DNA from 2 places in the Pseudomonas sp. AK106 genome. Region 2 is predicted to be linked to the other one. Evidence: riboswitches for the same ligand, from Rfam matches in the RefSeq annotation. Region 2 holds a riboswitch; the other holds the start of a gene.
What was found. A riboswitch is a leader RNA that binds a small molecule or an ion and turns the genes downstream of it on or off. The one in region 2 is predicted to bind manganese.
Positions count from the first base shown of each region.

Region 1: linked by a shared signal. The riboswitch ahead of M1E04_RS03855 (TMEM165/GDT1 family protein) and the one ahead of mntP (manganese efflux pump MntP) in region 2 are both predicted to bind manganese.

Region 1 covers NZ_CP096426.1:844,434-859,629, forward strand. The annotation lists gene M1E04_RS03830 (1-acyl-sn-glycerol-3-phosphate acyltransferase) at 1-931, opposite strand, end outside; gene M1E04_RS03835 (CPXCG motif-containing cysteine-rich protein) at 1,147-1,329, shown strand; gene M1E04_RS03840 (putative signal transducing protein) at 1,329-1,589, shown strand; gene M1E04_RS03845 (SOS response-associated peptidase) at 1,641-2,285, shown strand; gene M1E04_RS03850 (M48 family metallopeptidase) at 2,440-3,258, shown strand; gene M1E04_RS03855 (TMEM165/GDT1 family protein) at 3,432-4,016, opposite strand; yybP-ykoY riboswitch at 4,106-4,227, opposite strand; gene M1E04_RS03860 (methyltransferase) at 4,267-5,265, opposite strand; gene M1E04_RS03865 (2-hydroxyacid dehydrogenase) at 5,362-6,327, opposite strand; gene M1E04_RS03870 (LysE family translocator) at 6,416-7,045, shown strand; gene M1E04_RS03875 (S-type pyocin domain-containing protein) at 7,333-9,354, shown strand; gene M1E04_RS03880 (bacteriocin immunity protein) at 9,344-9,607, shown strand; gene M1E04_RS03885 (hypothetical protein) at 9,652-10,554, shown strand; gene M1E04_RS03890 (fatty acid--CoA ligase) at 10,769-12,445, shown strand; gene M1E04_RS03895 (DUF1302 domain-containing protein) at 12,807-14,729, shown strand; gene M1E04_RS03900 (DUF1329 domain-containing protein) at 14,744-15,196, shown strand, end outside.
Region 2 covers NZ_CP096426.1:2,422,207-2,437,402, forward strand. The annotation lists gene M1E04_RS10910 (GNAT family N-acetyltransferase) at 1-299, opposite strand, end outside; partial or broken gene M1E04_RS10915 (Fic family protein) at 376-927, opposite strand; gene M1E04_RS10920 (AraC family transcriptional regulator N-terminal domain-containing protein) at 1,053-1,949, opposite strand; gene M1E04_RS10925 (SDR family NAD(P)-dependent oxidoreductase) at 2,088-2,831, shown strand; gene M1E04_RS10930 (VOC family protein) at 2,851-3,252, shown strand; gene M1E04_RS10935 (saccharopine dehydrogenase family protein) at 3,249-4,235, shown strand; gene M1E04_RS10940 (AraC family transcriptional regulator N-terminal domain-containing protein) at 4,242-5,147, opposite strand; gene M1E04_RS10945 (glucose 1-dehydrogenase) at 5,363-6,112, shown strand; gene mntP (manganese efflux pump MntP) at 6,165-6,731, opposite strand; yybP-ykoY riboswitch at 6,744-6,905, opposite strand; gene M1E04_RS10955 (ATP-binding protein) at 6,970-8,289, opposite strand; gene M1E04_RS10960 (hypothetical protein) at 8,300-8,533, shown strand; gene M1E04_RS10965 (calcium-binding protein) at 8,587-10,659, opposite strand; gene M1E04_RS10970 (NAD-dependent epimerase) at 11,051-12,091, shown strand; gene M1E04_RS10975 (glycosyltransferase family 2 protein) at 12,091-12,849, shown strand; gene M1E04_RS10980 (lipid-A-disaccharide synthase N-terminal domain-containing protein) at 12,846-13,124, shown strand; gene M1E04_RS10985 (ArnT family glycosyltransferase) at 13,128-14,648, shown strand; gene M1E04_RS10990 (SDR family oxidoreductase) at 14,706-15,196, opposite strand, start outside.

The sequences.
Region 1 (15,196 bases), 1.6 Mb from region 2:
AGCCGCCGAGGATCTGCCGATCCATTTCGGTGGCCAGCAATTTGGTGTCCTCGAACAGCTCGGTGATCGGCGGGGCAAAGTTCACGTGCACGCGGCCTTTGTAGCCGGTGATCCCCAGCGCGATGCTGACGTCGTCCTCGCCCGGCACTTTGGTGTAACTGCCGGTGGTGGCGCGGATGTACAGCTCCCGCGCCTTGGCGTGATCGCACGGATCGTACTCATAGCTGATGGACACCGGCGTCAGGTTCAACGACTGAATGACCTCGCCAAACGGCTCGTCCTTGCGGCTCATGTGGAACATCTTGAGGATGGCCGATTCGGTGCGGTCGTCGCCGTCTTTGGCGCGGCCCTCAGCCTGGGCGATCCAGATCGACTGGCAGTCATTGCGGATCGAATGATTGATGTACGCCGACAGCAACTGGTAGGCGGCCATCTTCTCCCGTCGCCCGATGATCGAGCGGTGCACGATGAAGCTCTTGTTCAGGCGCATCAGGTCGCTGACGAAGGGCTTTTGCAGCAGGTTGTCACCAATGGCGATGCGCGGCGTTGGCAGACCTGCGTGGTAGACCGCGTAATTGACGAAGGCCGGGTCCATCACGATGTCGCGGTGGTTGGCCAGAAACAGGTACGCGACCCCGGACTTGAACTGCTCGACGCCGGTGTAGGTCACACCGTCAGTGGCGCGTTCGATGGTGTGGTCGACGTAATGCTCGACCTTGTCCTGCAAGGCCGCGACGGTATCGATACCGGCGAACTGGCGACGCAGCTTGCGCGCGATGGCCGGCTGCAGAATCCAGCCGAGGGAGCCGGCCAGACGCGGAAATCGGAAATGCGTGAGGATCGCGAGGAACGCCTTGTCACCCAGCAGCCGATCAAGCACGGCTTTTACTTCGGTGTCGTCGTACGGTCGGATGGCATCGAATTCGCCCATCATGCTCTCTTGTCGGAAACGGCTAAGGTAAAGGAGGTCGAGTCCGGTTGCAGCAGCGAGTCACGACACCACAGGCGTGGTGCCTGGGCGGCGGCCGCGCAACAAAGCGGCTTCGCTCAAGATGGCGACTCAGGCTGATGCCCGGATGCTGAGGAATAAAGCTCGACCCGCAAACAAGTCGGCGATTATACGCAAAACTGGGCCCGGAGACTGCGATGCAGGAAATACAGGATTACGACTGCCCTTATTGTGGCGAACCGGTGGAGGCGGTGCTGGATCTGTCCGGTGGCGATCAGACCTACATTGAGGATTGCCCCGTCTGCTGCCGGCCGATCGTCTTCAGTCTGCAGACCGATGGGGAAGACTGGTCGCTGAACGTGCGCAGCGAGAACGAGTGATGCGCAAGATTTATGAGCCCGAGCACCTCATGGAAGGCGAGCTGCTGCAGGCCATGCTGGCCAGTGAAGGCATCGAGTCCCACATCACCGGGCGTCATCTGTTGGGCGCGGTCGGGGATTTGCCGGCGTTCGGGTTACTGGGCCTGACGGTCGCTGACGACCAGGCCGAGCAGGCACGTCTGTTGATCACCGAGTACAATGCCGCCTTTCCGCTGCCCGGTGACGAGCCGGACAGCTACCCCGATGTGTTGCTGTGCTGAATCCGGTTCGCGCACGCCTCATTCGCTTTCAAAAAGAGTTGTGCTGAACCCATGTGTGGACGCTATGCGCTGTTTCGTTGGTCGCCTGCCTTTGCGGCCTTGCCCGGATTTCCGAGCGACCAGCAAGCGCAGTGGAATATTTCTCCTGCTGCCTCTGTCTTGATGGTCCGGGCAACGTCGGGCGAGGTCGAGGAGGACGCCGAGCGAGGGCGGGAGGTGGCGAGGGCACGCTGGGGGCTGACGCCGCCCTGGTTGACCGATATGTCGCGCACACCCGCCCACGCCCGCGCTGAAACCGTGGCCGAGCAACCGATGTTCAAGCAGGCCTTTCGGGAGCGACGCTGCCTGCTCCCGGCCAACGGCTTCTATGAATGGCGCGGCAGCGTGCGCAAACGGCCGTTCTGGCTAACGCCGGCCGAAGGATCGACGCTGTATTTTGCGGCGATCTGGGAAGCCTATCCCGTGGAAGGCCACACCTACCTGAGCGTTGCCGTGGTCACGCAGTCGGCCATGAACCAGCGCCGACCTTTGATCCTCGACGAGGAAGGTCAGCGCGCCTGGCTTGATCCGGACTGCCCGCTGATCACCTTGCAATCATTGCTCGCCGCCCCGCAGACGCAACTGCGCGAACGGCCTCTGGCCAATCTGGTGAATGATCCGAAGCTCAACGCCCCGGAATGCCTGACGCCGTTGTAGCGCTGTCTCTACCGAAGTGAATCGCGATCCGGATATTTCTTTCCTGTTACACGCCTGGGTTTTCTTGCGCCTTTTCACATCGCAGACGGCTGGCATCTGGTGCTCGGCGTGCGTATTGCCTAGGATGGCGCGATTGTTTCAATGGAGATACGAGATGCGCGGGATTTTTGCTCTTTGTGGTGTGACGGCAGCTTTGTTGATCGCCGGGTGTCAGGCGGTCAATACCACCACCGGCGATTCGGTGGGTGTCGAGCGCAAGCAATACATGTTCAGCATGCTGTCGACTGACGAAGTCAACAAGATGTACGCCCAGTCGTATCAGCAGACGGTCAGCGAAGCCACGTCCAAAGGCGTGCTCGACAACGGCAGCGCCGAGGGCAAGCGCGTGCAGGCCATCGCCAAGCGGCTGATTGCTCAGGCGCCGAAATTGCGGCCCGACGCGGCGCAGTGGCAGTGGGATGTAAACCTGATCAAAAGCGATGAGCTGAACGCCAACTGCGGTCCGGGCGGCAAAATCATCGTGTACAGCGGCCTGATCGATACGTTGAAGCTCAGCGATGACGAACTGGCGGCGGTCATGGGCCACGAAATCGCCCACGCTTTGCGTGAACACGGTCGTGAAGCCATGTCCAAGGCCTACGGTGTGCAGATGGCGAAGCAGGGCGCCGGTGCCTTATTGGGGTTGGGGCAGGACAGTCTGGCGTTGGCCGACACCGTGGTCGACTACAGCCTGACACTGCCGAACAGCCGCGCGAATGAAAACGAAGCGGACTTGCTGGGCCTCGAACTGGCGGCTCGCGCCGGTTACAACCCGAACGCCGCGATCACGCTGTGGCAGAAGATGGAAGCTCAGGGCGGCGCGTCGCAGCCTGAATTCATGAGCACCCACCCGGCCTCGTCCAACCGGATCGCCTCGCTGCAAGCGGCGATTCCGAAAGTGATGCCGTTGTATCAGCAGGCGCCGAAGGGTTGATCAGCGCCTGACGCCGATAGGTGAGCTGGCGCGGCGTTTTTCGGAGCGGGTGCGTGCATGAAACGCTGTAGGAGTGAGCTTGCTCGCGATCCTCGAACGGTCGCCGCGTATCTGCGGAGCGATTGAAAAGCATCGCGAGCCAGCTCACTCCTGCAAGGGCATGGGGTCTGTGACTACACCCAGCCGCTGATCTGCATCGCCTTGTACACCGCAACGATCGCCAGAATGAAAAATGCCCCTGCTGCCAGACGACGAATCAGCGTCAGCGGCAGTTTCTCCGCAGCGAAATTACCCGCCAGCACTACCGGCACGTTGGCCAGCAACATGCCCAGCGTCGTGCCCAGGATCACCAGCCACAAGCTTGGGTACTGCGCCGCCAGCATGACGGTCGCGATCTGCGTCTTGTCGCCGATTTCCGCGATGAAAAACGCGATCAGCGTGGTCAGGAAGGGGCCGTACTTGCGCCCCGTACTGGCTTCATCGTCGTCCAGCTTGTCCGGAACCAGCGTCCACAGCGCGGTGGCGGTGAAGCTGGCGGCCAGGATCCAGTGCAGAACGGCGTCTGAAAGGTAGCTGCTGAACCATGCGCCAACGGCACCGGCTGCGGCGTGGTTGGCCAGCGTGGCGGCGACAATCCCGGCGATGATGGGCCAGGGTTTGCGGAAGCGAGCGGCGAGCACGAGTGCGAGGAGTTGGGTCTTGTCACCGATTTCAGCCAGTGCGACGACGGTGGTGGGGACCAACAGGGATTCCAGCATCAGGGTTTTCCTAAGGGGCGGGTCAACACGGCTATGACACGTACAACCTCCCCGCCCCGGGTCAGGATGTTCGTGTCATAGGTCTTGTCAAACCACCGATCCGTCTGAGCGGATCTGGGGTCGCACGCACCATGGTCTGAGGACCAAGTATGTTGATGCGTGCCGGACGAGCATGGCGCTCGTGGGAGACTACTCCCCTAGGACGGAGCGGATTCTGCCTAGCCGTTTGCCGTTCGGCAAGCGCTAATTATCACGCACGTTTCGCGCGGTAAATCCGGAAACCCTGGCCCTCGGCCATGATTGCGCACGGCCCCAGATGAGACTCGATGATCGGCTGATAGCGCAGGAAGCTATTGGCTACCAAGCGCAGTTCACCACCTTTTCTCAGATGTTCCCGTGCTTTTTTCAGCAGGTTCTCGGTCGCTGCATAGTCGGTATGCACGCCGCTATGAAACGGCGGATTGGTCAGAATCACGTCCAGGTCGTGCGGCGCGGCGTCGATTCCATTGCCCGTCAGCACGTCGGCTTCGAGGCCATTGGCAGCCAGGGTCATGCGGCTGCTGGCGGTGGCGAACGCATCGACGTCCAGCATCGTTACGCGTGTTTCGGGGTAGCGGCGTTTCACCGCCGCGCCGAGAACGCCCGCCCCGCAGCCGAAGTCCAGCAGATGGCCAGCGGGAAGCCGATCAATGTTCTCCAGCAGCAGAGCCGAACCCCGGTCCAGACGGCCGTGGCTGAACACGCCCGGCAGACTCACCACCTTCAACGCGCCGCCTTCGATTTCAATGTCGAAACGTTTAGCCAGGCTGTCGAGTTCAACGGCTGGCGGAGGCGTTTCGACGGTGACTTGCCAGAGCTGGCAATGACGCGCGCTGTCGAGCTTGCGCGTGCGCCCGAACGGGCTCAGCTGGCGGGCCGCGGCTTCAATGCCGCCGCGTTTTTCACCGACCAGAAACAGCTCACGTCCGGCCAGACGCGAAGCGAGCGCGTTGATGAGGTAATCGGCGAGGTCGCGGGCCTTGGGCAAAAACAGCACCGCCGCTTCAAAGGGTTCGGCCGGTGCTTCGGTGCCGAAGTGCACGCGCTCGGGAAACCGCGTACCGAGGGTGTCGAAGTCGCCAGCGTGCCAGCTCCAGCCACGTGCTTTGGGCAGCGTGCCCAGCAAGTCGTCGGCGGGGAGGCCGGTCAGCAACAAGGAGCCCTGAAACAAATCGGCCTGCCGGAGTAACACTTCACTGCGCGGGTCCATCGTCGGCTCCTTAAAAAAAGGGCGAAGTTTAACAGGCCTGCCGCGCCGCGCACGTGCCCTGTGCAACGGAGTGGCGGGCCTGCAAAGCGCTGCGTGTCAGCTCACGACCCGAACGGGGTCGCCTGCATAAAACGCCAAAGCGTTTTCGTTGATCTGGCCGACGATGCGCTGCCGCGCTTCCTGACTGCCCCAGGCGCTGTGGGGCGTGATGATCAATCGCGGAATATCGCCCGACAGCAGCGGATTGCCGTTGACCGGTGGCTCGACCGTCAGCACGTCGGTGGCCGCGCCGCCGAGATGACCGTTGCGCAGGGCATCGGCCAGTGCCTGCTCGTTGATCAAGCCACCGCGAGCGGTGTTGACGATGAAGGCTTTGGGTTTGAGCAAGCTCAGCTCGTGGGCGGAAATCATGTCCCGGGTGTGCTCGTTGAGTGGGCAATGCAGGGTGAGGGCGTCGACCTGTGGCAGCAGCTCATTCAGTGGCACGCGATCAGGGCGGGCAGGACGACCGGGAATCTGACCCGACAGCACGCGCATGCCGAAGGCTTCCGCCAGCTTCGCGACGGCGCCGCCCAGTTCGCCATGGCCCAGTAGCCCCAGTGTCTTGCCTTCCAGCTCGACGATGGGGAAGTCCAGCAAGCAGAACTGCTTCGATTTTTGCCACTGGCCCTGTTGAATCGCTTTTTGATAGTCAGGCAAGCGGGTGGCCATCGCCAGCAGCAACATCATTGCGTGTTGAGCTACGGAAGGCGTGCCATAGCCCTGACAATTGCTCACCACCACACCGTGTTTACGCGCGGCATCGAGGTCGACATTGTTGACGCCGGTTGCGGTCACCAGCACCAGTTTCAACTTCGGGCAGGCGGCGAACGTGTCGGCATCAATCATGATCTTGTTGGAAATGGCCACGTCGGCGTCCTTCAAGCGCTCGGCCACCTGATCGGCCGTGGTGCTCGCGTGCAGCACCAGTTCGCTGAAGGTTTCACGCCACGGCGCGAGGTCGAGATCCCCCAGATCCAGAGAGGTGTGATCCAGGAAAACTGCTCGGCGTTGACTGGGCATCAGCTGTACCTTTTGCTCGGTGGGTGGGAAGCGTAATGTGACGAGCCTACCAGAGCCTGCCGCTCGCCATAACGCCTGGAGAACTTCAATGTACTGGCCCGAATTCTTAACCGTTGCGCTGATCCACCTGCTGGCCGTCGCCAGTCCCGGACCGGACTTTGCGGTCGTGGTGCGCGAGAGCGTGACCCACGGGCGCAAGGCCGGCACCTACACCGCCATGGGTGTGGGCACCGCGATTTTCCTGCACGTCGGCTATTCGCTGCTGGGGATTGGCTTGATCGTTTCGCAATCCATCGTCCTGTTCAATGCCTTGAAATGGGCTGCAGCGGCTTACCTGATTTACGTCGGCATCAAAGCACTGCGCGCCAAACCTGCCAGCGCATCGGATGCGCCCGTGGACATCGCCAAAGGCGAGCGCACCGCGCGGGGCGCCTTCACGGCCGGGTTCGTCACCAACGGCCTGAACCCCAAGGCAACGCTGTTTTTCCTCTCACTGTTCACCGTCGTGATCAATCCGCACACGCCAATGCTGGTTCAAGCCGGCTACGGGGTTTACCTGGCATTCGCGACCGGCGCGTGGTTCTGCCTGGTGGCACGCCTGTTCAGCCAGCCCCGGGTGCGCGCGGGCTTTGCGCGGATGGGTCACTGGTTTGATCGGGCGATGGGTGGTGTGCTGGTTGCGCTGGGCTTGAAGCTGGCGTTGACGGAAATGCATTGAGGTTGATGTGATGGTCTGTTGCGACGTCGCGCCTTAAGGTGAATGCTGAGCAATGCGATTCGATCAAAAAAGACTTGGACAGTTGCTAGGTAACCTGTTTGGAAACATACCCGCCTTAACGGCGGGTTTTTTTCGTCCTTGCTTTTTATTCCGATGTGAAAAAGGCAGGGCTCGCAGTGCTGCGCCCTATATCACAACAAATAAAAAAATCTCCATAACTATGTATTACCTGACATCAGAGGGATGAGCGTTACGTGGTTGCCATACAGACAAAAAGGAGAACCTGTATGAGCAACACCGGAGAAAAAAATATTGTAGTCAATCGAGGAATACCTCTTGGTAATCCTTACGGCTCTGGCGGGGGGCTTCGACCCTCCCGTGATGGATGGAGCATTGGATGGGGGGGTGGCAGAGGCGGTGAGGGTGGCAGAGCCGGGACATTGTCTAGCTCCAAACGTCGCCGTCTGCGCATTCGCGATAAGCGCCGCCGCGCACAGGAAGCGCGTCAGCGAGCTGAAGCTGCCCGGGCCAAGGCAGCCGCTGAGTTACAGGCTCAAAAAGAAGCTAACGAGCAATCCGTTGCTGACGCTGAGGCACGGGTTCGAGCCCAAACTCACGCTGCGGCTGAGCAAGAAGCCAGAAGGGAGGCGCAAGCTCAAGCGGCTATGGCTGCGGCAAACGCGAGAGCCGAGCAAGAGCGTCAAGCAGCGGCTCACCGTCAAGCCCTGGAATCTTTACCTCTCGCGCAAGCAACTCGAAAACGTGAGCTTGATCTTCAGCATGATCACAATGTAGCCGCACTAACTGTCTCGCTCATGTCCGAACTAGGCGAAGACAGCTTGTTATACGACGCCCAGCGTCAACAGTCACTGAACGCGATACTTGAGCATAAAGCCCGGATCAACTACTTGATCGCCCAAAAAAAAGCGGCTTCTGAAAGTAATCGTCAGAGCTCGCATGCTTTTACTGGGGGTGATCCTCTCCAAATAACCAGCGAGCACTACGGAGCAATCTTACAAAGTCGAAGCGTTAGCTCAGAACAAGCTTTTCAGACTCACCAAGCGTGGAGTCTTGCCTATGAGCAGGCGCTTGAAGCCGACTTGCACGCAAAAGCAGTGACTCAGTTGCTCGATAAATCTGCGGCGCTTTCAGAACACTATGCCGAGCAAGCCTGGAAGACGCGTAACTCCGTAGCCAATGACGAGTCTCTGGTCTTAAAGCATGCTACTGAAGCAAGCCGACTCTGGTCGATGGTGGCAGGACCGAATGCTCCAACGCAGAACTTTCCCACTGCGTCTGAAACAGCCAAAGCTATCGCGCAGAGGCTGTTCACCCGACAGGCAGCCAAGGCACTAGGGCGGTCGTTTCCGCAACTTGCTTTACTTTATCCAACCGAGTTGGCTGACGGTGAACTCGCGCCCCCACTGATTGCTTCGCCTGCGTCGGAAATTGGGGTCTCTGGCAATGTCGACCTCGATTTCATCGCAGGCCGCGTTGGAACGGTTGAGGTTACCCACCGGTTAAGGATTGAGGAGGGTGAAGGCGAACTAAAAACGGTCTGGGCTGAAGCCGACGGTTTGATGGTCAGCTCCAAAGTCCGTGTGCGAACGTTTGTCTATAACGCGAGCATCAAAGCGTATGAATTCAAACAGGACGGGGCAGACCGCCCCGCGCTGATCTGGACACCCGCGGTTAGCCCAGAGAGCAGTCCCACTGTTTTACCGGCGGATGATTCCAAGGGCCCTGAATATTCCGGGGCCGCTATTTTGCCCGTTTCGGAGCAGCTTGGACATTTCCCGACTTATGACATAGAGGATTTTGAGGACTACATACTTGTCTTTCCGGCGGACTCGGGCCTTCCGCCTGTGTATGTCATGTTCAACAGCCCCAGGTATTTGCCAGGGGTTGTGAGCGGTTTCGGTGGCGATATCGATCCTAACTGGCAGGCGTCGGCATCCAATGGTCTGGGTTCGCCAGTGCCGTCAGTGATTGCAGACGCACTGCGAGGTAAGAACTATGCTGAATTTCGAAATCTGAAGCGGGCCATATGGCGCGAGATGTCGAAACACCCTGAGATCACTGCAAATATGAGTGAGAGGAACATTGCTCTCATCAAATCTGGCCTCGCGCCTTTTGCGGCAAGGCAAGATAGGAAAGGCGGCAGGGTAAAACTCGAAATACATCACGTTGTTCCAATCTCACAGGGAGGAGATGTGTACGGCGTTGATAATTTAAGACTCAATACCCCAGCTAACCACGACGCAATCCACAGAGATTTACGTAATGAGGGACGTGACAATGAACGCTGAAACGATTCAAGACTTCACCGAAGCAGAGTTTCTAGAACTCGTTAGAAAAATCTGTGTTGTGGACTACAAAACCGAGTATCAGCACACCCAAGCGGTAATGACTTTTGAGCGCCTCGGCGAACACCCTGATGGCTCCGATTTGATTTACTACCCCAAACCCGGTGCTGATGATTCTCCGGAAGGAATAGTAAAAGAAGTCAAGGCCTGGCGAACAGCTAATGGTAAAGCTGGTTTCAAGTCGGCGTCTGATTGACTACCAATTGGGCATCTCCATATTTATTTAAAAGGAATTTATCAATGGCTCATTACACAGTGTTACTTCAGCAGCTTCCAGGCTCAATCCAGAGCGAAGTTATCGCTCACTTAGGCTCAACAACTGGAATGTCTGATCTTCAGATTGTTGAGCGGTATCGGGACGCGGCATCGCAACTGAGAGCAGCCAAGCTTGCGTCTATTCCCCCTTATGCCCCTGGGGAACGTGACGATGCAGGGCATCTCACCTTGGATCAGTTCAATAGCATGGTAGGGGCGGATCTTTCTTTTATGTCCGCCCCCCTTGTGGAGGTGCATCGCCAAATCATTGCCAGTGAGGTTGTTTGGTATTTGAGCAACTTCATCAATCAGCTTTCATCGACTCATGCGCAAATGATTGAGGCAGCCCGGCAAGAGGCTCAACGACGGGCCGAGGAGGCCGCGCGCCAACTTGCTCAGCAACAGGCAGAGGAAGCAGCTCGTCAGTTGGCGCGACAACGAGCGGAGGAGGCGGCTCGCCTCCACGCTCAACAGCTTGCGGAGCAACAAGCCCGCGAGATTCAGCAGCGTCGGGCGAAGGAGGCTGCTGAATTGGCCGCCCGCCAGCTCGCCGAGCAACAGGCCGAAGCTGCGGCTCAAGCACTGATCAATCAGCGAGCCCAAGAGTCAGCGTTGCGAGAAGCCCGACTGGCGACAGAGTTAGTAGCGGCTACCAGGGAACCCATTCCACAGACGCGTTCGGACGGAAGCGGTGAGCCGGAAGATGACCTTGCTGACAGCCAAGCGCTTCGCCATTTGCTTTTTGTTCCAGGTCCACTGGCGATGGCGGAAGTCGAGCGCGCCACGGTCCTGCTGAAGCAACGGATTGATGCTGCGGTGGCTGAATATGCATCCTCAATCGGGCCTTACCTGAACACGCCGAGCATGTCGGCCAGTCTTGCCCCTTGAAGACTTAATGGCCGGCTAGCTGCCCCAAAAAGCCCAACGCAGACAATTCGTCTGCGTTTGGTCTTATTTTTGTATCCTTTGGCTGGTATCTCACACGTGTAGGCTCGGTGACGTGCGCTGACACAATTCATCCCTTCGGCTGATCCGATCGACGCATCAAGCCCCTACAGTGCATATTTTCAAGCCCGCACCTGCACCGTGAAAAGGGATTCCTATGCTGCACACCCGCGTGATTCCGCCCGCCGAAGGGGCGTACCCGTACCCTCTGTTGATCAAGCGACTGCTGCTGTCAGGCGTGCGCTACGAAAAGACCCGTGAGATCGTTTACCGGGACCATTCGCGCTATTCGTATCAAATGCTCAACGAGCGCATCTGCCGGCTGGCCGGTGCGCTGACCGCGGCGGGGGTCAAGGCGGGTGACACCGTGGCGGTGATGGATTGGGACAGCCATCGTTACCTGGAATGCATGTTTGCCATTCCAATGATTGGTGCGGTGGTGCATACCATCAACGTGAGGCTGTCGCCCGAGCAGATCCTGTTCACCATGAACCACGCTGAAGACAAGCTGGTGCTGGTCAACAGCGAGTTTGTGCCCCTCTACAACGCCATCGCCGGGCAACTGACGACGGTGGAAAAGACACTGTTACTGACCGATACCGATGGCGCTACCACCGGCCTGCCCAATCTCGTCGGCGAGTACGAAGCGTTGCTGGCCGCGGCGAGTCCGCACTATCAGTTCGAGGATTTCGACGAGAACTCGGTGGCGACCACGTTCTACACCACCGGCACCACGGGCAACCCCAAAGGGGTGTATTTCACCCATCGCCAGCTCGTGCTGCACACCTTGGCCGTTGCGACGATCATGGGCAGCGTCGAAGGCATCCTTGGCGGCGACAAGGTTTACATGCCGATCACGCCGATGTTCCACGTGCATGCGTGGGGCGTGCCATATGCCGCAACGATGCTGGGCGCCAAACAGGTGTATCCCGGCCGCTACGACCCCGAGTTGCTTGTGGCGCTCTGGCAAAAGGAAAAGGTCACTTTCTCGCACTGCGTGCCTACCATTATGCAGATGGTGCTCAACGCCAAAGCCGCCCAGGACATGGATTTCACCGGCTGGCACATCATCATCGGCGGCAGCTCGCTCAATCGTTCGCTGTACGAAGCGGCCAAGGCCAAGGGCATTCAGCTGTCTGCGGCCTACGGCATGTCCGAGACCGGGCCGTTGGTGTCGGTTGCGCACTTGAACGACGACCTGATGGCCGCCAGTGAAGACGAACGCACCACGTACCGAATCAAGGCCGGGGCGCCGGGGGTGCTGGTCGAGGCAGCGATTGTCGATGGCGAGGGCAACTTTCTGCCATCCGACGGCGAGACCCAGGGCGAACTGGTGCTGCGTGCGCCGTGGCTGAGCGAAGGGTATTACCGGGAGCCGGAGAAGGGCGCCGAACTGTGGGCCGGCGGCTGGCTGCACACCGGTGACGTGGCGACGCTGGACAGCATGGGCGGGATCGACATTCGCGACCGCATCAAAGATGTCATCAAGACGGGGGGCGAGTGGGTGTCTTCGCTGCAGCTGGAGGATCTCTGCAGTCGCCATCCCGGTGTCCGTGAAGTGGCTGTGGTCGGCATCGCTGACCCGCAGTGGGGCGAGCGCCCGTTTGCACTGTTGGTCGCCCGCGAGGGTCACGTTCTGGATGCCAAGATCCTGAAGGAACACCTCAAGCCGTTTGTGGAACAGGGGCACATTAACAAGTGGGCCATTCCGAGCCAGATCGCCCTTGTTACCGAAATTCCCAAGACCAGCGTCGGCAAGCTCGACAAGAAGCAGATCCGCCAGAACATCCTCGAATGGCAGGGCAGCAACAGCGCTTTCCTCTCCACGCTCTGACGCTTTCCTTCGCGGCCATTTTCATCGTTCATTGCTTTGAAAATGTGCCGCGAAGGCTCTACTCCGGCGTCTTCCTTGCCAATTCTTCTTTTTCAGCCATGCTCCCCCTGCGATGTGATTGGCCACTCTGGAGTCGGCGTGCCAGAGGTGTCGGCGCTATAAATCACACTTTAGAGGGATCAAGCAGCAGCACCTGCTGGCTATAGTCGGCAGTAGGTTGGTACCGGAGAAAGCGCATCGATCGTTTCGCAGTTGATTGGCTGCCCGATCAGCGTTGACACCAGGCACTGCGGCCCGTCCGCCTGAGTCGTTTCCGGAAGCACCCACTGCCATAAAAATAAAAGCACATGGAGTAGCGTCGATGACATCAGCTAACCAGTTCTGGCGCCGGGCTAAATTGCCCTTGGCCGTCAGCCTCGCTTCCACGCTCGCCGGCCCTGCATTCGGCGTCAGTTTCAATATCGGAGAAATCGAAGGCAACTTCGACTCGTCGCTCTCAGTTGGGGCAAGCTGGTCCACCCAGAATGCCAACAAGAACCTGATCGGCTCCAACAACGGCGGTCACGGTCTTTCGCAAACCTCCGACGACGGTCACTTGAACTTCAAAAGCGGAGAAACGTTTTCGAAGATCTTCAAGGGCATTCACGATCTCGAACTGAAGTACGGCGACACCGGTGTGTTCCTGCGGGGCAAGTACTGGTACGACTTCGAGCTCAAGGATGAAGGCCGCGACTTCAAGGACATCAGCGATTCCGGCCGCAAAGAGGGCGCCAAATCCTCAGGTTTCGAGCTGCTCGACGCCTTCGTCTATCACAACTATTCCATTGCCGATGAACCGGGTTCGGTGCGTCTGGGCAAGCAAGTCGTCAGCTGGGGTGAAAGTACCTTCATCCAGGGCGGCATCAACAGCATCAACCCGGTCGACGTGTCCGCGTTCCGGCGTCCTGGCTCGGAAATCAAGGAAGGCCTGATTCCGGTCAACATGTTCTACCTGTCGCAAAGCCTGACCGAAAACCTGTCGGCAGAAGGCTTTTACCAGTTGGAATGGGACCAGACCGTCGTCGACAACTGCGGCACCTTCTTCTCGCAACCGGACGTCATCGCGGACGGCTGCAACAGCAACCTTGCCGTGCTGCGCACCCGCGACAGCCTCAATTCGGCTCTGCCAGCCGCGTTGCGTGGCCCCGTTCAAAGAACGCTGGCAGCCCGCGGCGTGAGTTTCGGCAGCCCTGACGAGGGCGCCGTGGTTGCCCGCGGCCCTGATCGCGATGCCCGGGACAGCGGCCAGTACGGCCTGGCCATGCACTATAACTTCGAGCCGCTGGACACCGAGTTCGGCGCTTATTACATGAATTACCACAGCCGTCTGCCGATCTTCAGCGGCAAGGGCGGGCCGGCGAGCGCCTACAGCGCAGCGGGTCTGGTGGGCGGTCTGGCGGCCAATGGCGTTCCTCGGGGTGTTGCTGCGGCCCTCGCGCCAACCCTGTTGCCCGTCGTGGTCGCCGGCAACTCCAGTTACTACGTTGAATACCCGGAAGACATCCACCTGTTCGGCCTGAGCTTCTCCACCACCTTGCCCACCGGCACGGCGTGGAGCGGTGAACTGAGCTACCGCCCGAACGCACCGGTGCAGTTGAACACCACCGACATTCTGTATTCCGGCCTGTCGCCGCTGAACTCGAACGTGTCGCTGCTGCAGGGCGCACCCGGCCAGGACCAGAAAGGCTATCGCCGCAAGGAAATCAGCCAGGCGCAGACCACTTTCACGCACTTCTTCGACCAAGTGATGGGCGCCGAACGTCTGACCGTGGTGGGTGAGGTCGGCTGGACCCATGTCGGCGGTCTGGAAAGCACCTCGAAACTGCGTTATGGCCGCGACCCGAGCTATGGCCCTGGCCCGCTGCCGGGTGGTCAGTGCCAGACCCTCAACGCCAGCACCCTGGGCGCTGCCGCGCAGAACAACCTCAGCCGCTACTGCGAAAACGATGGCTTCACCACCACCGATTCGTGGGGTTACCGCGCCCGCGCCATCTGGGATTACAACAACGTCTTCGCCGGTGTGAACCTGCGCCCGAGCGTGGCCTGGTCCCACGACGTCGACGGCTACTCGCCGGGTCCTGGCGGCAACTTCGAGGAAGGTCGCAAGGCCGTGAGTCTGGGCCTCGACGCCGAGTACCAGAACACCTACACCGCCAACCTTTCCTACACCAACTTCTTCGACGGCAAGTACACCACCGTGGACGACCGCGACTTCGTAGCACTCAGCTTCGGCATGAACTTCTAAGGACAATAATGAAAATGAAAATCACGAAGGGTCTGTTGCAGGTGGGCGTGTTGGGGCTGTCGTTGCTGGCGACCAGCGTGATGGCGGCGGTGTCCGACGCCGAAGCCGCCAAGCTGGGCACCACGCTGACGCCAATGGGCGCGGAGAAAGCCGGCAACGCTGCCAACACCATCCCGGCCTGGAGCCCGATGCCGACCAACGCGGGCGCGGTGGACGACAAAGGTTTCCTGGCCAACCCATACGCCAGTGAAAAAGCGCAGTTCACCATCACGGCGCAGAACGTGGATCAGTACAAGGACAAACTTGCCCCGGGCCAGTACGCGATGTTCAAGCGCTACCCGGACACCTACAAAATGCCGGTTTACCCGTCCCACCGTGGCGCCACTGTGCCGGCTGACGTGTTCGCTGCGATCAAGAACAACGCCACCAGGACCAAGCTGGTGGGCGGCGGTAACGGCCTGGAGAAT
Region 2 (15,196 bases):
ACAGCCGCCATCAACGCGCGGCCGGCGCCCTGGCCCTGGTGTGTCGGGGCGACGAACACGCTGCGAACCGTGGCTTGATCGAGGCTCGCCGTGGCAATAACTTCTTCGTCGAGGGTCGCCACGTACACCTGCCGCTGCACCAGCAAGCGCAGGATCGCCGACGGGGAAAAACTCAGCGTCACCTGGGCGATCACGGCGGCGGAATAATCCTGGCTATTGGACTCGCCTAAGGCGGCCACGATGACGCGGCTGATCGCGGTGGCGTCATTATCCGTTGCCTTGCGGATATGGCAGTTCATGTGGCTGTGGTCCTTGTGTCCGCGCGCGGTTATCTGAATACCGGGTGAGCAGCACACACCGATAATCCCCTTTCATTTACTGGTCGTTTTCATCTTGTGGCCGTTGTTGCGCCTGCTGATCAAGCAGCATTTGTGTGACCTGCTCAATGTAGTCGAACACCTCAGGCTGGACCGAGTATTGGTACTGCTTGCGACGGTTGTTGGAAACTTTCCCGTTATTCGTCAGGCACATCATCACGAGGTTGGCCAAGTCGCTGCCGCGCACGTCGTAGACCTCATTTACCGTCCGCACGACCCTGTCATAGTTTTCAAGAAAGATTGTCTCTTCCCGAAGTTCCACTTCTAACGCACGCTTCGCCATTTCCAGAGTGAAACGTACCGCTGAAGTGGCATCCCAGAAGCGATAGATCGAGGGATCACCCGTGAATTCGAACGAGTATTGACACTGATCAATCCTCCGGACGTCCCAGAACTCACGCGCCGGGCGAGAGAACGACTGCAACGTCTCCAGATACAGGCGCTCCTCGCGTTTCATGGCCACAGATACCGGCAGCAGCAAACCATTCTACAGCGCGCCGGCGCGGCACAGAGTGTGGTGGATCAAAAAGCGGGAAAGGCGACCATTGCCGTATTCATAGCGCAATTCCTTGATTCACGACGATCCCATGCAGTTTTTCTTCAGTGCACCCAGAAAATCTTCAGTTCGACCAATTATCCTGATTTTTTCTTAACTTGATACATCCCGTCTTACTCCTAGGACCGCGCGACCACCCCCGTAGCCCTGAGAATCCTGCCGGCATCCCGGGCGGGAGGGAGCCCGAACACCCGGGCGTAATCACGACTGAACTGGGTGGCGCTCTCGTAGCCGACCTCGACGGCGGCCGCCATGACGCTCATGGCATTGGCGACCATCAGCGTTCTGGCCTGCAACAGGCGAACCCGCTTCTGGTACTGCAAAGGGCTCAGGTGAGTGACCGCCTTGAAATGCCGATGGAACGCCGAGACGCTCATCGAAGCGCGCTCGGCCAGGCGCTCCACGCCCAAGGGTTGAGCGAAGTCACGCCGAATCCACTGAATGGCCATGTTGACCCGCGCCATGGCGCTGTCCGGCACGGCAATTTCGCGCAACATCCAGCCAAGGGGGCCCTGGAGCACGCGGAAAATAATTTCCCGTTCATAGACCGGGGCGAGGGCGGCGATCGCTTCGGGGTCGCCCATCAGTCGCAGCATTCGCACCCAGGCATCCATCAGTTCATCGGTCATCAATGCGACGGAAAACCCCGAATCCTGCTCCGCGCGGCTGGCAGGTTTGGGCAGGTCGGCGAACAGCGTTGCCAGCACCGCCGGGTCCAGCGTCAGGCTGACTGCCAGATAAGGGTCGCCTGCTGGGGCCGGGTGCACCGAACCCACCGCAGGCAGATCGATGGACATCACGAAGTAGGTCGCCGGGTCGTAGCTGAGGGTCAGGTCCCCCACGGTCATGCTTTTGCTGCCCTGCAGGATCACGTTGATCATCGGGTCATAGACCGCCGCGAGCAGGTGCTCGGGGATTTTGCCCTGAACCATGGCCACCCGGGGTATGCCCGTTTCGGTGCGACGGTTTTCAGCCCCGGCGGCGAGGGATCTGAGTTCATTCAGTTGTTTTTCCATGGGCAGCATGCTGAGGGCTGAGCGTCATGCCGCGCAAGGGAAAAGCAGAAACGGGCAGGTTCCGAGCAGGAACGGACACGTCCTCGGTCTCTGTGATGAGTACTGTGTAGCCACGTTTGAATCACAGAGGAACACGACATGGGCGTTATCGTTATCACAGGCGGCAGCCGCGGGATCGGCGCCAGTGCGGCCGAACACGCGGCGAAACGGGGTATGGGTGTCATCCTGACGTACAACGCCAACCCTCAGGCAGCGGCTTTGGTCGTCGAGCGCATTGCACAGGCCGGTGGGAAGGCCGTTGCGCTGGAAGTCGACGTGTCCGACGTCGGCAGCTTCGAGGCGTTTCGCGAATCCGTGGTCACGGCACTTCGCGAAACCTGGGCGACCGCCACGTTGAGTGGCCTGGTCAACAACGCCGGCTATGGCCTGTTCAACCCCTTGGCAACGGTCAGCGAAGCGCAGTTCGACGGTCTGTTCAATGTGCACCTCAAAGGCCCGTTTTTTCTGACTCAGGCGCTGCTGCCGTTACTCGCGGACAACGCCAGCATCGTCAATCTCACCAGCGCCACGACACGAGTGGCCACGGCCGGCGTTGCTCCCTACGCCGCGTTCAAGGGTGGCCTTGAAGTGCTGACCCGCTACATGGCCAAAGAATTTGCCGACCGGCGAATACGCGCCAATGCGGTATCACCGGGCGCCATCCGCACAGAGCTGGGCGGCGGCCTCAACAATGCGTTCGAAGCGATGCTGGCGGCGCAGACCGCGCTCGGCAGAGTGGGCGAGCCGGAAGACGTCGGCCGAGTGATTGCCATGTTGCTGTCCGACGAAAGCGGCTGGATCAATGCCCAGACCCTTGAAGTCGCCGGCGGCTACAACATCTGACCACGGGAGGGTTTTTAGAATGCTGGATCATATTTTTCTGTCAGTGAGCAACATCCCACGTTCCGTTCGCTTCTACGAGCATGTGCTAAGGCCTCTCGGGATCACGGCTCGGCTGGACTACGACGGCAAGGACGGCCCGCCGGGTCATCCGGACCTCAAAGGCTTCGGCGCCAACGGTCGGGTGTTTTTCTGGCTGCGCGAGGGAGTAGTCGAAGGACGTGCTGTCCATGTCGGCTTCGTCGCCAACAGCAAGGCCGAAGTGGACGCCGCTTACGCCACCGCCATGGATCACGGAGCCGTGGACAACGGCGCGCCGGGGCCACGCTTGCACTACGACCCTGATTACTACGCCGCCAATGTGCTGGACCCGGACGGCTACAGCCTGGAATTCGTCTGCAAAAAATGGCAGCACGGCCAATGAGCCCGCTGCTGATCTACGGCGCCACGGGTTACACCGGGCGCATGGCAGCAGAACGCGCCAAAGCCCAGGGGCTGGTGTTCGAAATCGCCTGGCGCAATCGTCATCAACTCGAGGCACTCGCTGCGCAGCTGGGCGTGCCCTATCGGGTGTTCGATGCCGACGGGAATGCTGCCGCTTCGTTGTCGGGGATCTCTGTGCTGCTCAACTTTGCCGGTCCGTTTGCGCACACCGCCGAGCCTTTGATGCGCGCCTGCATCCACGCCGGCGTTGACTATCTGGACATCACCGCCGAAATCAACGTGTACCGATTGGCCGAACGATTGGGCGCTGAAGCCTTTGCACAGGGCGTCATGTTGCTGCCGGGCGTGGGCTGGGACGTGGTGCCTACCGACGCGCTGGCACTGCATGTCGCCAGGCGCGTTGATCAACCGCGTTCGCTGCGCATCGCGCTGCAAGTGCCGGGGTCGATGTCTCGGGGCTCGGCCAAGAGCGTCAGCGAAATCATCGGCGCCGGTGTGCTCGCCAGGGTGGCGGGTGAACTTGTCGCGACACCTGATGCCCCGCCGCGTCAGTTTGATTTCGGCCAGGGACCGCTGCTCTGTGTGCCGCTCTCGTTCGGGGATCTCGTGACCGCGTGGCATGCAACCGCCATTCCCGACATCAGGATGTATGTCCACCTCTCGGGCGAAGCGTTTCCAGAGGGCGACCTCTCACTGCTTCCCGATGGCCCCGACGCTGCGGCGCGTGATGCCCATAGGGCTCGCGCGGCGGTTGAGATCACCGGGGCAGATGGCTCGATCGCGCGGTCGGTCATCGAAACCGTGAACGGCTACACCTACACACCACTCGCTGCGGTTGAAGCTGCCCGCCGTGTGTTGGGCGGTGAGCGGCGGCGGGGGTTCACAGCCCCGTCGCAGGTGTTCGGCGGCGGGTTTGCGCTGAGCATCGCGGGCACGGTCATCACCGACCTGCCAGCCAGGTAGTTCCGGTCAGGGGGCTGCCGGTGGGGCAGTGGTCTCGCCGGTTGGGGCGAGGGGCGACTTGAACCGCGCGGCGTCCCGCAGGGGAGGCAGGCCGAACAGCCGGGCGTATTCGCGATTGAATTGCGAAGCGCTTTCGTAGCCGACCTTGTAAGCGATGGACGTGGCGTCCAGGGTGTCGAACAGCAATAACCAGCGAGCCCGTAACAGGCGCAGGCGTTTTTGATACTGAATGGGTGTCATGGCTGTGACCGACTTGAAATGCCGATAAAAGGCAGCAACGCTCATCTCGGACATCAGTGCGAGAGGCTCGACGCGGAAAGGCTCGGTGTAATGCTCGCGAATCCACTGCGTCACACGGCGGATCTGTGTCATCCGGCCATCCGGGCGCGCCATGTCACGAAGGATGCCGCCCAGTGGCCCCTGCAACGCACGATACAAAATCTCGCGTTCGATCATCGGGGCGAGGACTCCAGCGTCATGGGGACGATCGACCAGCCGCATCATCCGCACCCAAGCGTCCAGCATCTCATCCGACGCGCACACGGCCTGAAAGCACGCGCTTTGTGCTGCCCCTGGTGCCGTGTTCACCTCCATCAGCAGCGTCGCAATCACATCCAGATCAAGGGTCAGGCTGACCGCCAGATAGGGTTGATCGGCCGCTGCGGCGTGAATCTGGCCCGTGGCGGGCACGTCGACCGGCACCAGAAAATAATGGCCTGCGGTGTAGCGAAAAACCTCATGGCCTATCGACAGGCTTTTTGTGCCCTGGAGTACCAGATGCAGCATCGGCTGGTAGACCTGATCTGCGCAGGCCTCGGCGCAGACCATTGCGACGCGGGGCAGACCGGTGTCCGTCCAGGTGTTTTGGGCGCTCATCACGATGCGGCGCAGTTCTGCGATTGGATTTTCCATACCCCACCGTGGGCTACACCGCGGTGCCTGGCAAGCCATTTGAGAAGATCAGGCAAGGATGTGCGAACAACCTGCAAACGCTAGCCCGGTGGTTGGCCGAATACTGGGGGCACGCGGCTCGTTCCAGGTCCGGAGCTCACGACCGGTGCTCACGACCGGTGCTCACCACGGACAGTAACGACGCTCAACAACACCTCATTTCAAAAGGTCACGGTATGAAACTCAACGGAAAAATCGCGGTAGTCACGGGTGCCTCGAAAGGTATCGGCGCCGGAATCGCCAAGGCGCTGGCCGCCCAGGGCGCAACGGTCATCATCAACTATGCCTCCAGCAGGGCCGACGCCGAGGCGGTGGTCACTCACATCACCGCCCAGGGCGGCTCCGCCGTCGCCGTGCAAGCGGACATGAGTCAGGGGGCTGAGGTCACGCGCCTGTTCGACACGGTTCGCGAGCAGTACGGGACGCTGGATGTGCTGGTCAATAACGCAGGGGTGGCGGTGTTCCAGATGATTGACGACCTCACCGAGGAAGCCTTCCACACACAATTCAACCTGAACGTCCTCGGCTACCTGCTTGCGGTGCGAGAAGCAGTCAAGCTGATGGCGCCTGGGGCAAGCATCATCAACATCAGCTCGATTCTGAGCACCGACCCCTACCTGGCCTCCAGTGTCTACTCGGCCACCAAGGGCGCGGTCGACACCTTGAGCTTTGCGCTGGCCAGGGAACTGGGGCCGCGGGGCATCCGGGTCAATTCGATCCTGCCGGGCCACACCAACACACCCGCAACGGCCGGCCACTTTGCGGGCGAGCTGGGAGAGAAAATACTGGCGGGCACACCTCTGGGGCGTTTTGGAGAGCCAGAGGACATTGCCCCTCTGGCCGTGTTTCTGGCTTCCGGCGATTCCCATTGGGTCACCGGCGAATCCATCAGGGCATCCGGCGGGGTGCGCGGCGTGGGATATTGAACCATTGGCTTGACGGCTGAAGCGCACGGTTCATGTGCGCTCATATCGTCGTTTACGCCGCCGACAAATGCTCGTAAAGAATCGTCGCGCCGACCAGCATCAGCACAATGCCGCCGATGATTTCAGCGCGTTTGCCCACCACCGTGCCCAGCACGCGGCCCAGCATCACGCCGAGGGTGACCATGACCGTTGTCGCGACACCGATGGCGGCGGCGGCCACCAGGATATTCACGTTGACGAACGCCAGGCCAACGCCCACGGCCAGCGCATCGATGCTGGTGGCGAAGGCCGTCACGGCCAATATCAGGAAGGAGTGCTGGTTGGGCTTTTCTTCTTCGGCTTCTTCGTGCTTGAGGCCGTTGTAGATCATGTGCACGCCGAGCACCAAGAGGAGCGTGAAGGCAATCCAGTGATCCCAGTTCTCGACATAAGACGTGGCCGCCTGGCCGATCAGCCAGCCGATCAAGGGCGTAATGCCTTCAATCACACCGAAGATAATGCCGGTGCGCAGCGCTTCTATCAAACGAGGCTTGTGCAGGCTCGCGCCTTTACCGATGGCCGCTGCGAAAGCGTCCGTGGACATGGCCAAAGCAAGAAGGATGAGGGAAATCGGGTTCACGGTTATGTTCCAGTCGGGCTGTGAGTCAACGACGCAACCACACGCCCGACTTTAGGCATGGATGCATCGTTGGTCTCGCCAACCCGAAGGTGTTCGTGCCACGGCAGGCCGCCGAGAATGTTGACACGAACGCTCTGTGACAATGAGTCCAGAGCAGGCTACTCCCCAACAAGGGCCGCCACTATACCGCGTGAATGTAAAAAAAATGTCGGCACGTGACGTTCAGTTCAGCGAATCATCAGACGGCTTGAACCGCTTCCGACGTCGCAATACAGCCCAGGATTCTCAGATACAGACTGACCGTCGTACCCGCTCCCGGAGCCGTTTCGATGCGCGCGTCACCGCCCGACTTGATCGCAAAATCCTTTGCCTGCGCCAACCCCAGCCCCGTGCCCTGGCCGGTCGCCTTGGTCGTGAAAAGAGGCTCGAACACGCGGCCTGCTATTTCAGGGGCCATGCCGGGACCGTTGTCCCGTACGCTCACGACCAGGTAGTCGCCCTGTTGCAGCGATAAATCATCCTCCACATGCACCCAGCGCGTGGACAGATGCACCTGACCGCTACCCTTCAGGGCATCACGTGCATTGGCCAGCAGGTTCATGACGACCGCATGGAGTTGAGCTTCCAGACAGAGAACGCCCCAGCCCCATTCGGCGAGATCGAACGTGAGGTCGATGGTTTCGCTCATCGAATGACGCATCAGCGACTGCGCACCGTGAAGGCGAGCGGTCACATCGATGCAGATCAGTTCAGGCCCGTCACCGCGCACGCTGGTCATCAAATAGCCGATCAACTGCCGACCTTGCTCAACGGCTTGCAGTCCGGTTTCGGCGAAGCGCTCCACGTCCACTGGCCGTCGGGAGCGCAGGCGGATCAATTGAAACGCAGCGCTCACGCTCTGCAGCAAATTATTGAAGTCATGGGCGATGCTCGCCGTCAGCATTCCCAGAGATGAAATGCCCCTCGCGTTATCCAGCAGCGGGGTGACTTCGTTCTGGTTCTGCTCGGCGTGTTTGAATTGGTCCTGAAGTTGCGTCAGTTGCTTCGCCCGTTGCGTGCCCAGCCAGCGGGCCTCGAGCAAGGCAGCGGCCTGCCGGGCCAGTGCCTGCAAGGCAAGGGAATGGCGTTCGCTCAGTTGCCGGGGTTGTGTGTCGATCACGCAGACAGTGCCCAGCGCCGCGCCGCTGTCCGTGACAATGGGCGCACCGGCGTAGAAACGAATATAGGGAGGACCGAGCACCAGCGGGCTGGAAGCGAAGCGAGGGTCAACGGCCGCATCTTCGACGACCAGCACCTGCGCGGGGTCCAGGATCGCGTGGCCGCAGAACGCCAGATCCCGGTGGGTTTCCTGCACCTCAAGGCCGATGCAGGCTTTGAACCACTGACGATCCCGATCGACCAGCGACACCAGCGCAATGGGCGCGTCGCACAAAGTGGTCGCCAATAGAACGATGTCGTCGAATGCCTTCTCGTTGGCACTGTCCAGCACGTCCAGGTGTTCGAGCGAGAGGACACGCTCTTCCTCGTTGAAAGGAAAGGGGGCGGGATGGTGGGCCATCGATAAACCGGTGCTGGAAAAAGTAGTCCGGCATCATGCGCTGTGCCCCGTGCTACCGCAAGGGCGGAGGCCTGTTGATGCCGAACTGGGGAAAGAAAACGACCCGCTGTCTGCTGTGCAACTCGTCGAGGCCTCGAAAGCGATCGACGCCTACGGCGCGCTGTTGGACGAGTCAGCCAAGGCGGCACCGATGCGGATATTGAGGTCCTATAACGAGTTGGTCGATGCAGGTCACCGGCTCTAAGCGTTGAAAGAGGGGAACGCGCATCAGCCGTTCCCCTCGATGCACCCAGCCTGTCAGCCGAGGGCAACCTCGCTGGTCATGCCCACCAGGGTCACTTCCTCGGCCTGCGCAAAGATCATTTCAGTATTGCCCAAGTCCTGGGTCCAGTCGCCGGTGAGGGCGATTTCGAACCGATGGCCCTGAGCGTCCGCTTCCACATCCTTCAGGTAGGTGCGGTCCAGATCGTGGTTATAGACCATCTTCAGCGTCGTCCCGGTGCCGTCTCCGAAACCCGTGTAGCCCAATGCCGACACGTCGATTTTGTCGTTGTTGTTGGCGAACCGGTCAATCAGGTCCACGAAGCTCTGGGTGTCGGTGCGGTAGCTGTCAGTGGCTGCCGTGTAACGGAACACGTCAGCGTCATTGATGCCGTTGCGGCCGTAGACCGAAAGGTTCGGGTCGTCGCCGCCGCTCAACAGGTCGGCACCCGCGCCACCGATAATCACATCCGAGCCTCTGCCACCATCGATGCGGTCGTTACCGGCCAGGCCGTAGATGACCTCCGACATGGCGCTCCCCGTGATCACGTCCCTTCCAGCCGTTCCTTCGACGGTGGGGGCGGTGAACACCAGATTGGTGCTGTTCAATTGCCCTGTCAGGTTGCCTTCGAACGCCAGTTCAAAGCGCTGCCCGTCAGCGTTGGCATCGAAACTTTTCAGGTAGGTGCGGGTGCCCTCAGCGTTGGCCTGGATGGCCAGCGTGCCATTGTGACCGTCGCCAATGCCGGTGAAGCCCAATGCAATCAGGTCTACGCGGTCCTGGGAAGCGTCGAAGTCCAGAATCCGGTCACTGCCGGTTTCCGTAGCGGTACGGTAGCTGTCGCTGATCTGGCTGAAGCGGAAAACGTCTGCGCCGGTCCCGCCTGCCAGCACGTCACGGCCACCCCCGCCTTGCAGCAGATCGTCACCGCCCAGACCGCGGATGATCTCGGCCGTGTCGTTGCCAAGCAGGTGATTGGCCTCGCTGGAGCCATCCACATGGAATTGACCGTCCTGGCTGCCGAAGGTGGTGTCCAGGCTGCCATCGGCGTTCAGTCGAGTGATGACGTCGCCTGCGATCAGGATTTTGCCATCGGGCTGAACAACCACAGAGTGGGCATAGTTCTTCTCGCCTTGAGGCACCCGAATCGTGAGTTTGCCATCGTCGCTAAAGGAAGTGTCGAAGGAACCATCGGCATTCAGCCGCAGTACGTTGAAGGCGGTGTTGTCATTGCTCTCGCCGGCAATGATGATCTTGCCATCGGCTTGCACGGTTATCGCAGAACGGTAGTCCAGCCCCAGCGCGGTATCGAAGTACACCACGCCGTCCACGCCAAACGCGTTATCGAGGTTGCCGTCGGCTGCAAGTCGCTGAACGGCATAAACCGGATCGCCCGGGTCGTGGGGTCCGTCGGAGCCCACGTACAGCCAACTGCCGAGCAATACGCTGCCGTCGGGCTGCACAACAGTGGCGATATTGCCGGTGCCGTAACGTCCGGCAGGGTTGAGGATAAGCGCGCCTTCGGTACCGAAATCCTCCGCTGGAGCCCCGCTGCTGTCCAGCTTGAACACCACTGCTTGCGAGCTGCCGCGAGCGCTGACGTACACCGAACCGTCGGCTGTGGCGTAAATCGCCATTCCATCGGTGCTGATCGGTACATCAAGTGCTGCGGCGCCGCCTTTGCCGAACGTGGTGTCCGGAGTGCCATCCACGTTGAAGCGTTCGACTTTCAAACCGCCAGGCCCGGGCTGCGCCGACAGGACTTTGCCGTCGGCCTGGACCGCCATCACGTAGTAAGCCTCGTCTTCCGGATCCAGGCTGGCGGGCACGAGGGCAATCCCGTCCTGGCCGAAACTGTTGTCCAGGCTGCCGTCGCTGTTGAGGCGCACCGACGTGAAGCTGCCTCGCGTGCCGTAGCTTTCATCGCCGGGCGAGCCCGGATAACCAATGGCGGTCTGGAAGCTTTCGCCGCCGACGATGATCTTGCCGTCAGGCTGGAGAATGACGCTCCAGGTTTGATCGCCCCCCGTGGAGGGGTCCACCTGCACGGTCCCCGGGCCGGTTCTTACGGTGTAATCGATGGTGGGCTTGCGGTCGGTTGAAGCCATGACATTGTCCTTTTGACATGGAACTTGATGGGAATAACGCTCTCGAGTTGACCGTGTGGGCGTCAATAAATGCGATCGAGGCTGCCTGTCGGCGACAAAAACCGTCAGGGCTGCGCTAGAGCCGGTGGCCCAACGGCTCTGGGCTTCGCTCGGTCAACGTCTCGATCGCATCACGCGATGTGCCGCTCACCCCATTCACATTGCTTAAATATTGCTGTGACACAGTTTCATGTCGCTTGATCAAGCATCCGACAGCGTCAGACAGCCATCCCGGTGATCACGGGTGGTGGGCTGGCTCTGTAAAAAGGACTCATGAAATGAATGTCACGGTCTCATGCGCAGGATACGCAGCACTCACCCAGGCTCGGTGCCGCCGCTGGGCGATAGCGCAATGACGGTTCTGATCACAGGGGTGGCTGGTTTTATCGGCTTTCACATGGCCAGAAAACTGTGCCGCCAGGGCGTTCACGTGGTGGGCATCGACAACCTCAACGATTACTACAGCGTTGACCTCAAGCGTGCCCGGCTCGCACAGCTTGAACACCTCCCAGGCTTTCACTTTCAGCAAATCGACATCATCGACCAAGGCGCATTGCGTGGCCTTTTCAGCGCGTACGGCTTCAGCGAGGTGATTCATCTTGCGGCGCAGGCGGGGGTTCGCTATTCCATCGACAACCCGGCCGTGTACGCCGATGCCAACCTGGTCGGGTTTCTCAATGTCCTTGAAGCCTGCCGGGCCTACCCGGTAAAGCACCTCGTTTATGCGTCGAGCAGCTCGGTGTACGGCGCCAACACCAAGATGCCGTTCGCGGTGGGAGACGCGGTTGAGCAGCCCGTTTCCCTGTATGCCGCGACCAAGCGCGCCAACGAGCTCATGGCCTACAGCTATTCCCATCTGTACCGGATTCCGGCGACAGGCCTGCGGTTTTTCACCGTGTACGGTCCCTGGGGGCGGCCGGACATGGCGCTGTTCAAATTCACCCGAGCCATCCTCAAAGGCGAGCCCATCGATATTTATAACGACGGCGAGATGGCGCGGGATTTCACCTACATCGACGACATCACGGAGTCGATGAGCCGGCTGCTGCCCAGACCGCCGCCGCTCGTGGACGGGATCGCCCCGTGTCAGCTGTTCAACATCGGGCGAGGCGCGCCGGTGAAGCTTCTGGACTTCATTCACTGCCTGGAGTCGGCGCTGGGGATTCAGGCCAAGCGCAACTATTTGCCGCTTCAGCCGGGGGACGTGCTGCAGACCTGGGCCGATGTGTCCGGCCTGGAGAAATGGATCGACTTCAGCCCCCAGGTAGGTGTGGAGCAGGGCGTCGCCGAATTCGTGCGCTGGTATCGCGATTTCTACCCCGGCAAACAGGGCCAACCGGCCAGACAGTCACAACCGGCCAGACAATCAAAACAAGCGACGCGGTGGGCGTGATGAGTGAATCGGTGTTCGTGTCGGTGTTGATCCCGGCAAAAAATGAGGCGCAGAACCTGCCTTCATTGCTCAATGAAGTACGCGCCGCGCTGGCCGGGGAGCGCTATGAGGTGTGGGTGGTCGACGACGGCAGCACCGACGACACGCTGCGTGTGCTGCAGCAGATCAAGGCCGACGGCTACGAGCCTTTGCGAATCCTGCACAACGGCGTTTCCCTCGGCCAGAGCACGTCGATCTGGCATGCCGCCCACGCCGCGCGCGGTGAATGGCTGGCGACGCTGGACGGCGACGGCCAGAACGACCCTGCCGATTTGCCCGGCATGCTGGCGCTGGTGCGCGATGCAGGGCAGGGCAATGACCAGAACCCACTTGAGCCACTGACCTTGGTGGCCGGGCACCGCGTCAACCGGCGAGACACTGCGAGCAAGCGCTGGGCGTCCCGTTTCGCCAATGCCTTGCGCAGCCGGCTGCTCAAGGACGCCACGCCGGACACAGGCTGCGGGCTGAAGCTGATCCATCGAGAGGCGTTTCTGCGACTGCCTTATTTCGATCACATGCACCGCTTCATCCCCGCGTTGATCCAGCGCCATCATGGCCGAATGATCGTTCATCCGGTTCACCACCGGCACCGACAGGCCGGCGTTTCCAACTACGGCAATCTGGACCGGGCGCTGGTCGGCATCCTCGACCTGTTCGGCGTCTGGTGGCTGGTGCGCCGCACGCGACTCAATACCCGGCCCGAGGAGATGAACGGATGAATTTCACCCGCGAAGCGCTTTGGCTCACGGTGGGCTTTCTCGGCCAGGCGGTCTTCACCGGCCGTTTCGTCTTGCAGTGGCTGTACAGCGAAATCAAGAAACGCAGCGTGATTCCGGTGGGCTTCTGGTACCTGAGCATGCTTGGCAGCGCATTGCTGCTGATCTACGCCATCTACCGGGAAGACCCGGTGTTCATCATCGGCCAGTCATTTGGCTTCGTGGTTTACCTGCGCAACCTGCAGCTGATTGCCAAACACAAAGATCTGAAGGAATAGCCGGTGGGCCGTGTTCATTCTCCCGCGTGGCAATGCCTGGCACTCGTGGTGCTGTCGCTGCTGCTGGTCGGCGCCGGCTTTGGCATCAGGCAGCCACTGAATGTCGACGAAGAACGTTTTCTGGGCGTCGCACTGGAAATGCTGCACAGCGGCAGTTGGCTGATTCCCCATCGGGCCGGCGAAATCTATGGCGACAAGCCGCCGTTGTTCATGTGGACGGTGGCGTTCTTCACCTGGCTGACCGGTTCGCCGTCGCTGGCACTCTTCATCCCGGGCCTGCTCTCGGCGGCCACCGCCACGGCGGTGTTGTACGACTTGGGCCGGCGCCTCTGGTGCCGCAGGGTGGGGCGCATTGCCGCGCTACTGTTTCTGGCGACTTACCAGACCTACAGCATCCTGCGCACCGGCCAGATCGACAGCTTCCTGTGCCTGTGGGTCGCGCTGGGCTTCTACGGCATGGTTCGGCACCTTCTGCTGGGGCCGGCGTGGGGCTGGTTCTACCTGGGGTGTCTGGCGATGGGCCTGGGGATCATCAGCAAGGGGGTCGGTTTTCTGCCGGCGCTGATGCTGGTCCCCTACGGCTACGCCGTGCGCAAGCGATGGCCGGGTGTGGCCGTCATGCCGGGGCAGGGGCTTCGCTGGGCGACCGGTTTTCTGCTGGTGCTGGCCGGGTGTGCGGTCTGGGTTGTCCCGCTGCTTGCCACGGTCTGGCTCAAGGGTGGCGCTGACGAAGTGGCGTACCTGAAGGAGATCCTGTTTCACCAGACCGGTGGCCGCTACGCGTCGGCGTGGGATCACCGCGAACCGTTCTGGTATTTCCTGACCGTCATCCCGCAGTACTGGCTGCCGTTGGTGCTGGCGTTGCCGTGGCTGGTGCCCGCCTGGCGTCGCCAACTGCAAAAGCACGACGCGCGGATACTACTCTTGCTGGGCTGGGTGGTCCTGGTGGTGCTGTTTTTCTGCCTGAGCACCGGCAAGCGCAAAATCTACATCTTCCCGGCGTTACCCGGCCTGGTGCTGGCCGCAGCGCCGCTGATTCCGTGGCTGCTGCGACGCTGGTTTGGCGATCGCCCGAAAGCCCGCGCCGTGTTTGGCGTGGCGGTGGTGACCTGGTTTTGCCTGTGGTTCGGCCGTGGCTTCGTGGAGCCGTTTACCGACGGACCCAATCCTCATAAGGCCCTCATGGTGGAAGCGGCCCGGCTGACCGACGGCGCCGAACTGGTATTGGTCGGCTGGCGGGAAGGGCATTGGCTGTTCGCGCGCCAGCCGGTGGTGCATTTCGGGTTTGCCGATCAATCCGCCGTCGGGCACGCCGCGCTCTGGTTGCGCACCCATCCATCCGCCTTTGCCCTGGTGCCCGCCGCCGAGCTTGAGCGCTGTTTTGTAGCGGCCAAGGCTCGCCAGTTGGGATCAACGTCGAGGGCCGAGTGGTTGATCGTCGGGCCCGACGCGGATGATGGTCGCTGCCGGCCGCCGGCGCCTGTTCGCGCTTATCGCTTCTCCTGGGGTTCTGACGCGTTGTAGGCCCGTTGCGCGCACGGTCCTTTCGTTAGACGCGGCAGCTCTGTCTCCACGAATCATTCACCGCTGCTGAAAACACCCTTTGAGATCCTCGATCAGCCCCGGCCCGGTCGGCACCCAGTCCAACCGTTCGCGGGTTTTGTTGCTATGGCTCGCCATGTCTCGCCCGACAAAGCTCGACAGCCAGCCGAACCTTGCCATCGCCTCGTCCGCCGGCACCGACGCAACGGGCAGGCCAAGGCCTTCGCCCAGGGTTTGGGCAATGAGGCGGAATGGGATGTGGCTTTCGGCGGTTGCATGATAGCGAGCGCCGGGCTGGTATTTTTCCAGCGCGAGACGATACAGCTGGGCAGTGTCTGAAATGTGCGCGGCGGACCAGTGATTCAGACCTTCATCGACGTAAGCCGAGACGCCTGTCTGCCGCGCGTGTCTGATGAGTTCGGTGGCCAGGCCCTGTTTGGCCGTGTCGTGGATTTGCGACAGGCGCATCACCACGACGTTGAGGCCGCGTTGTAAAAGCGCCTCTGCGGCCAGTTCCGAGGCGGCCCGGG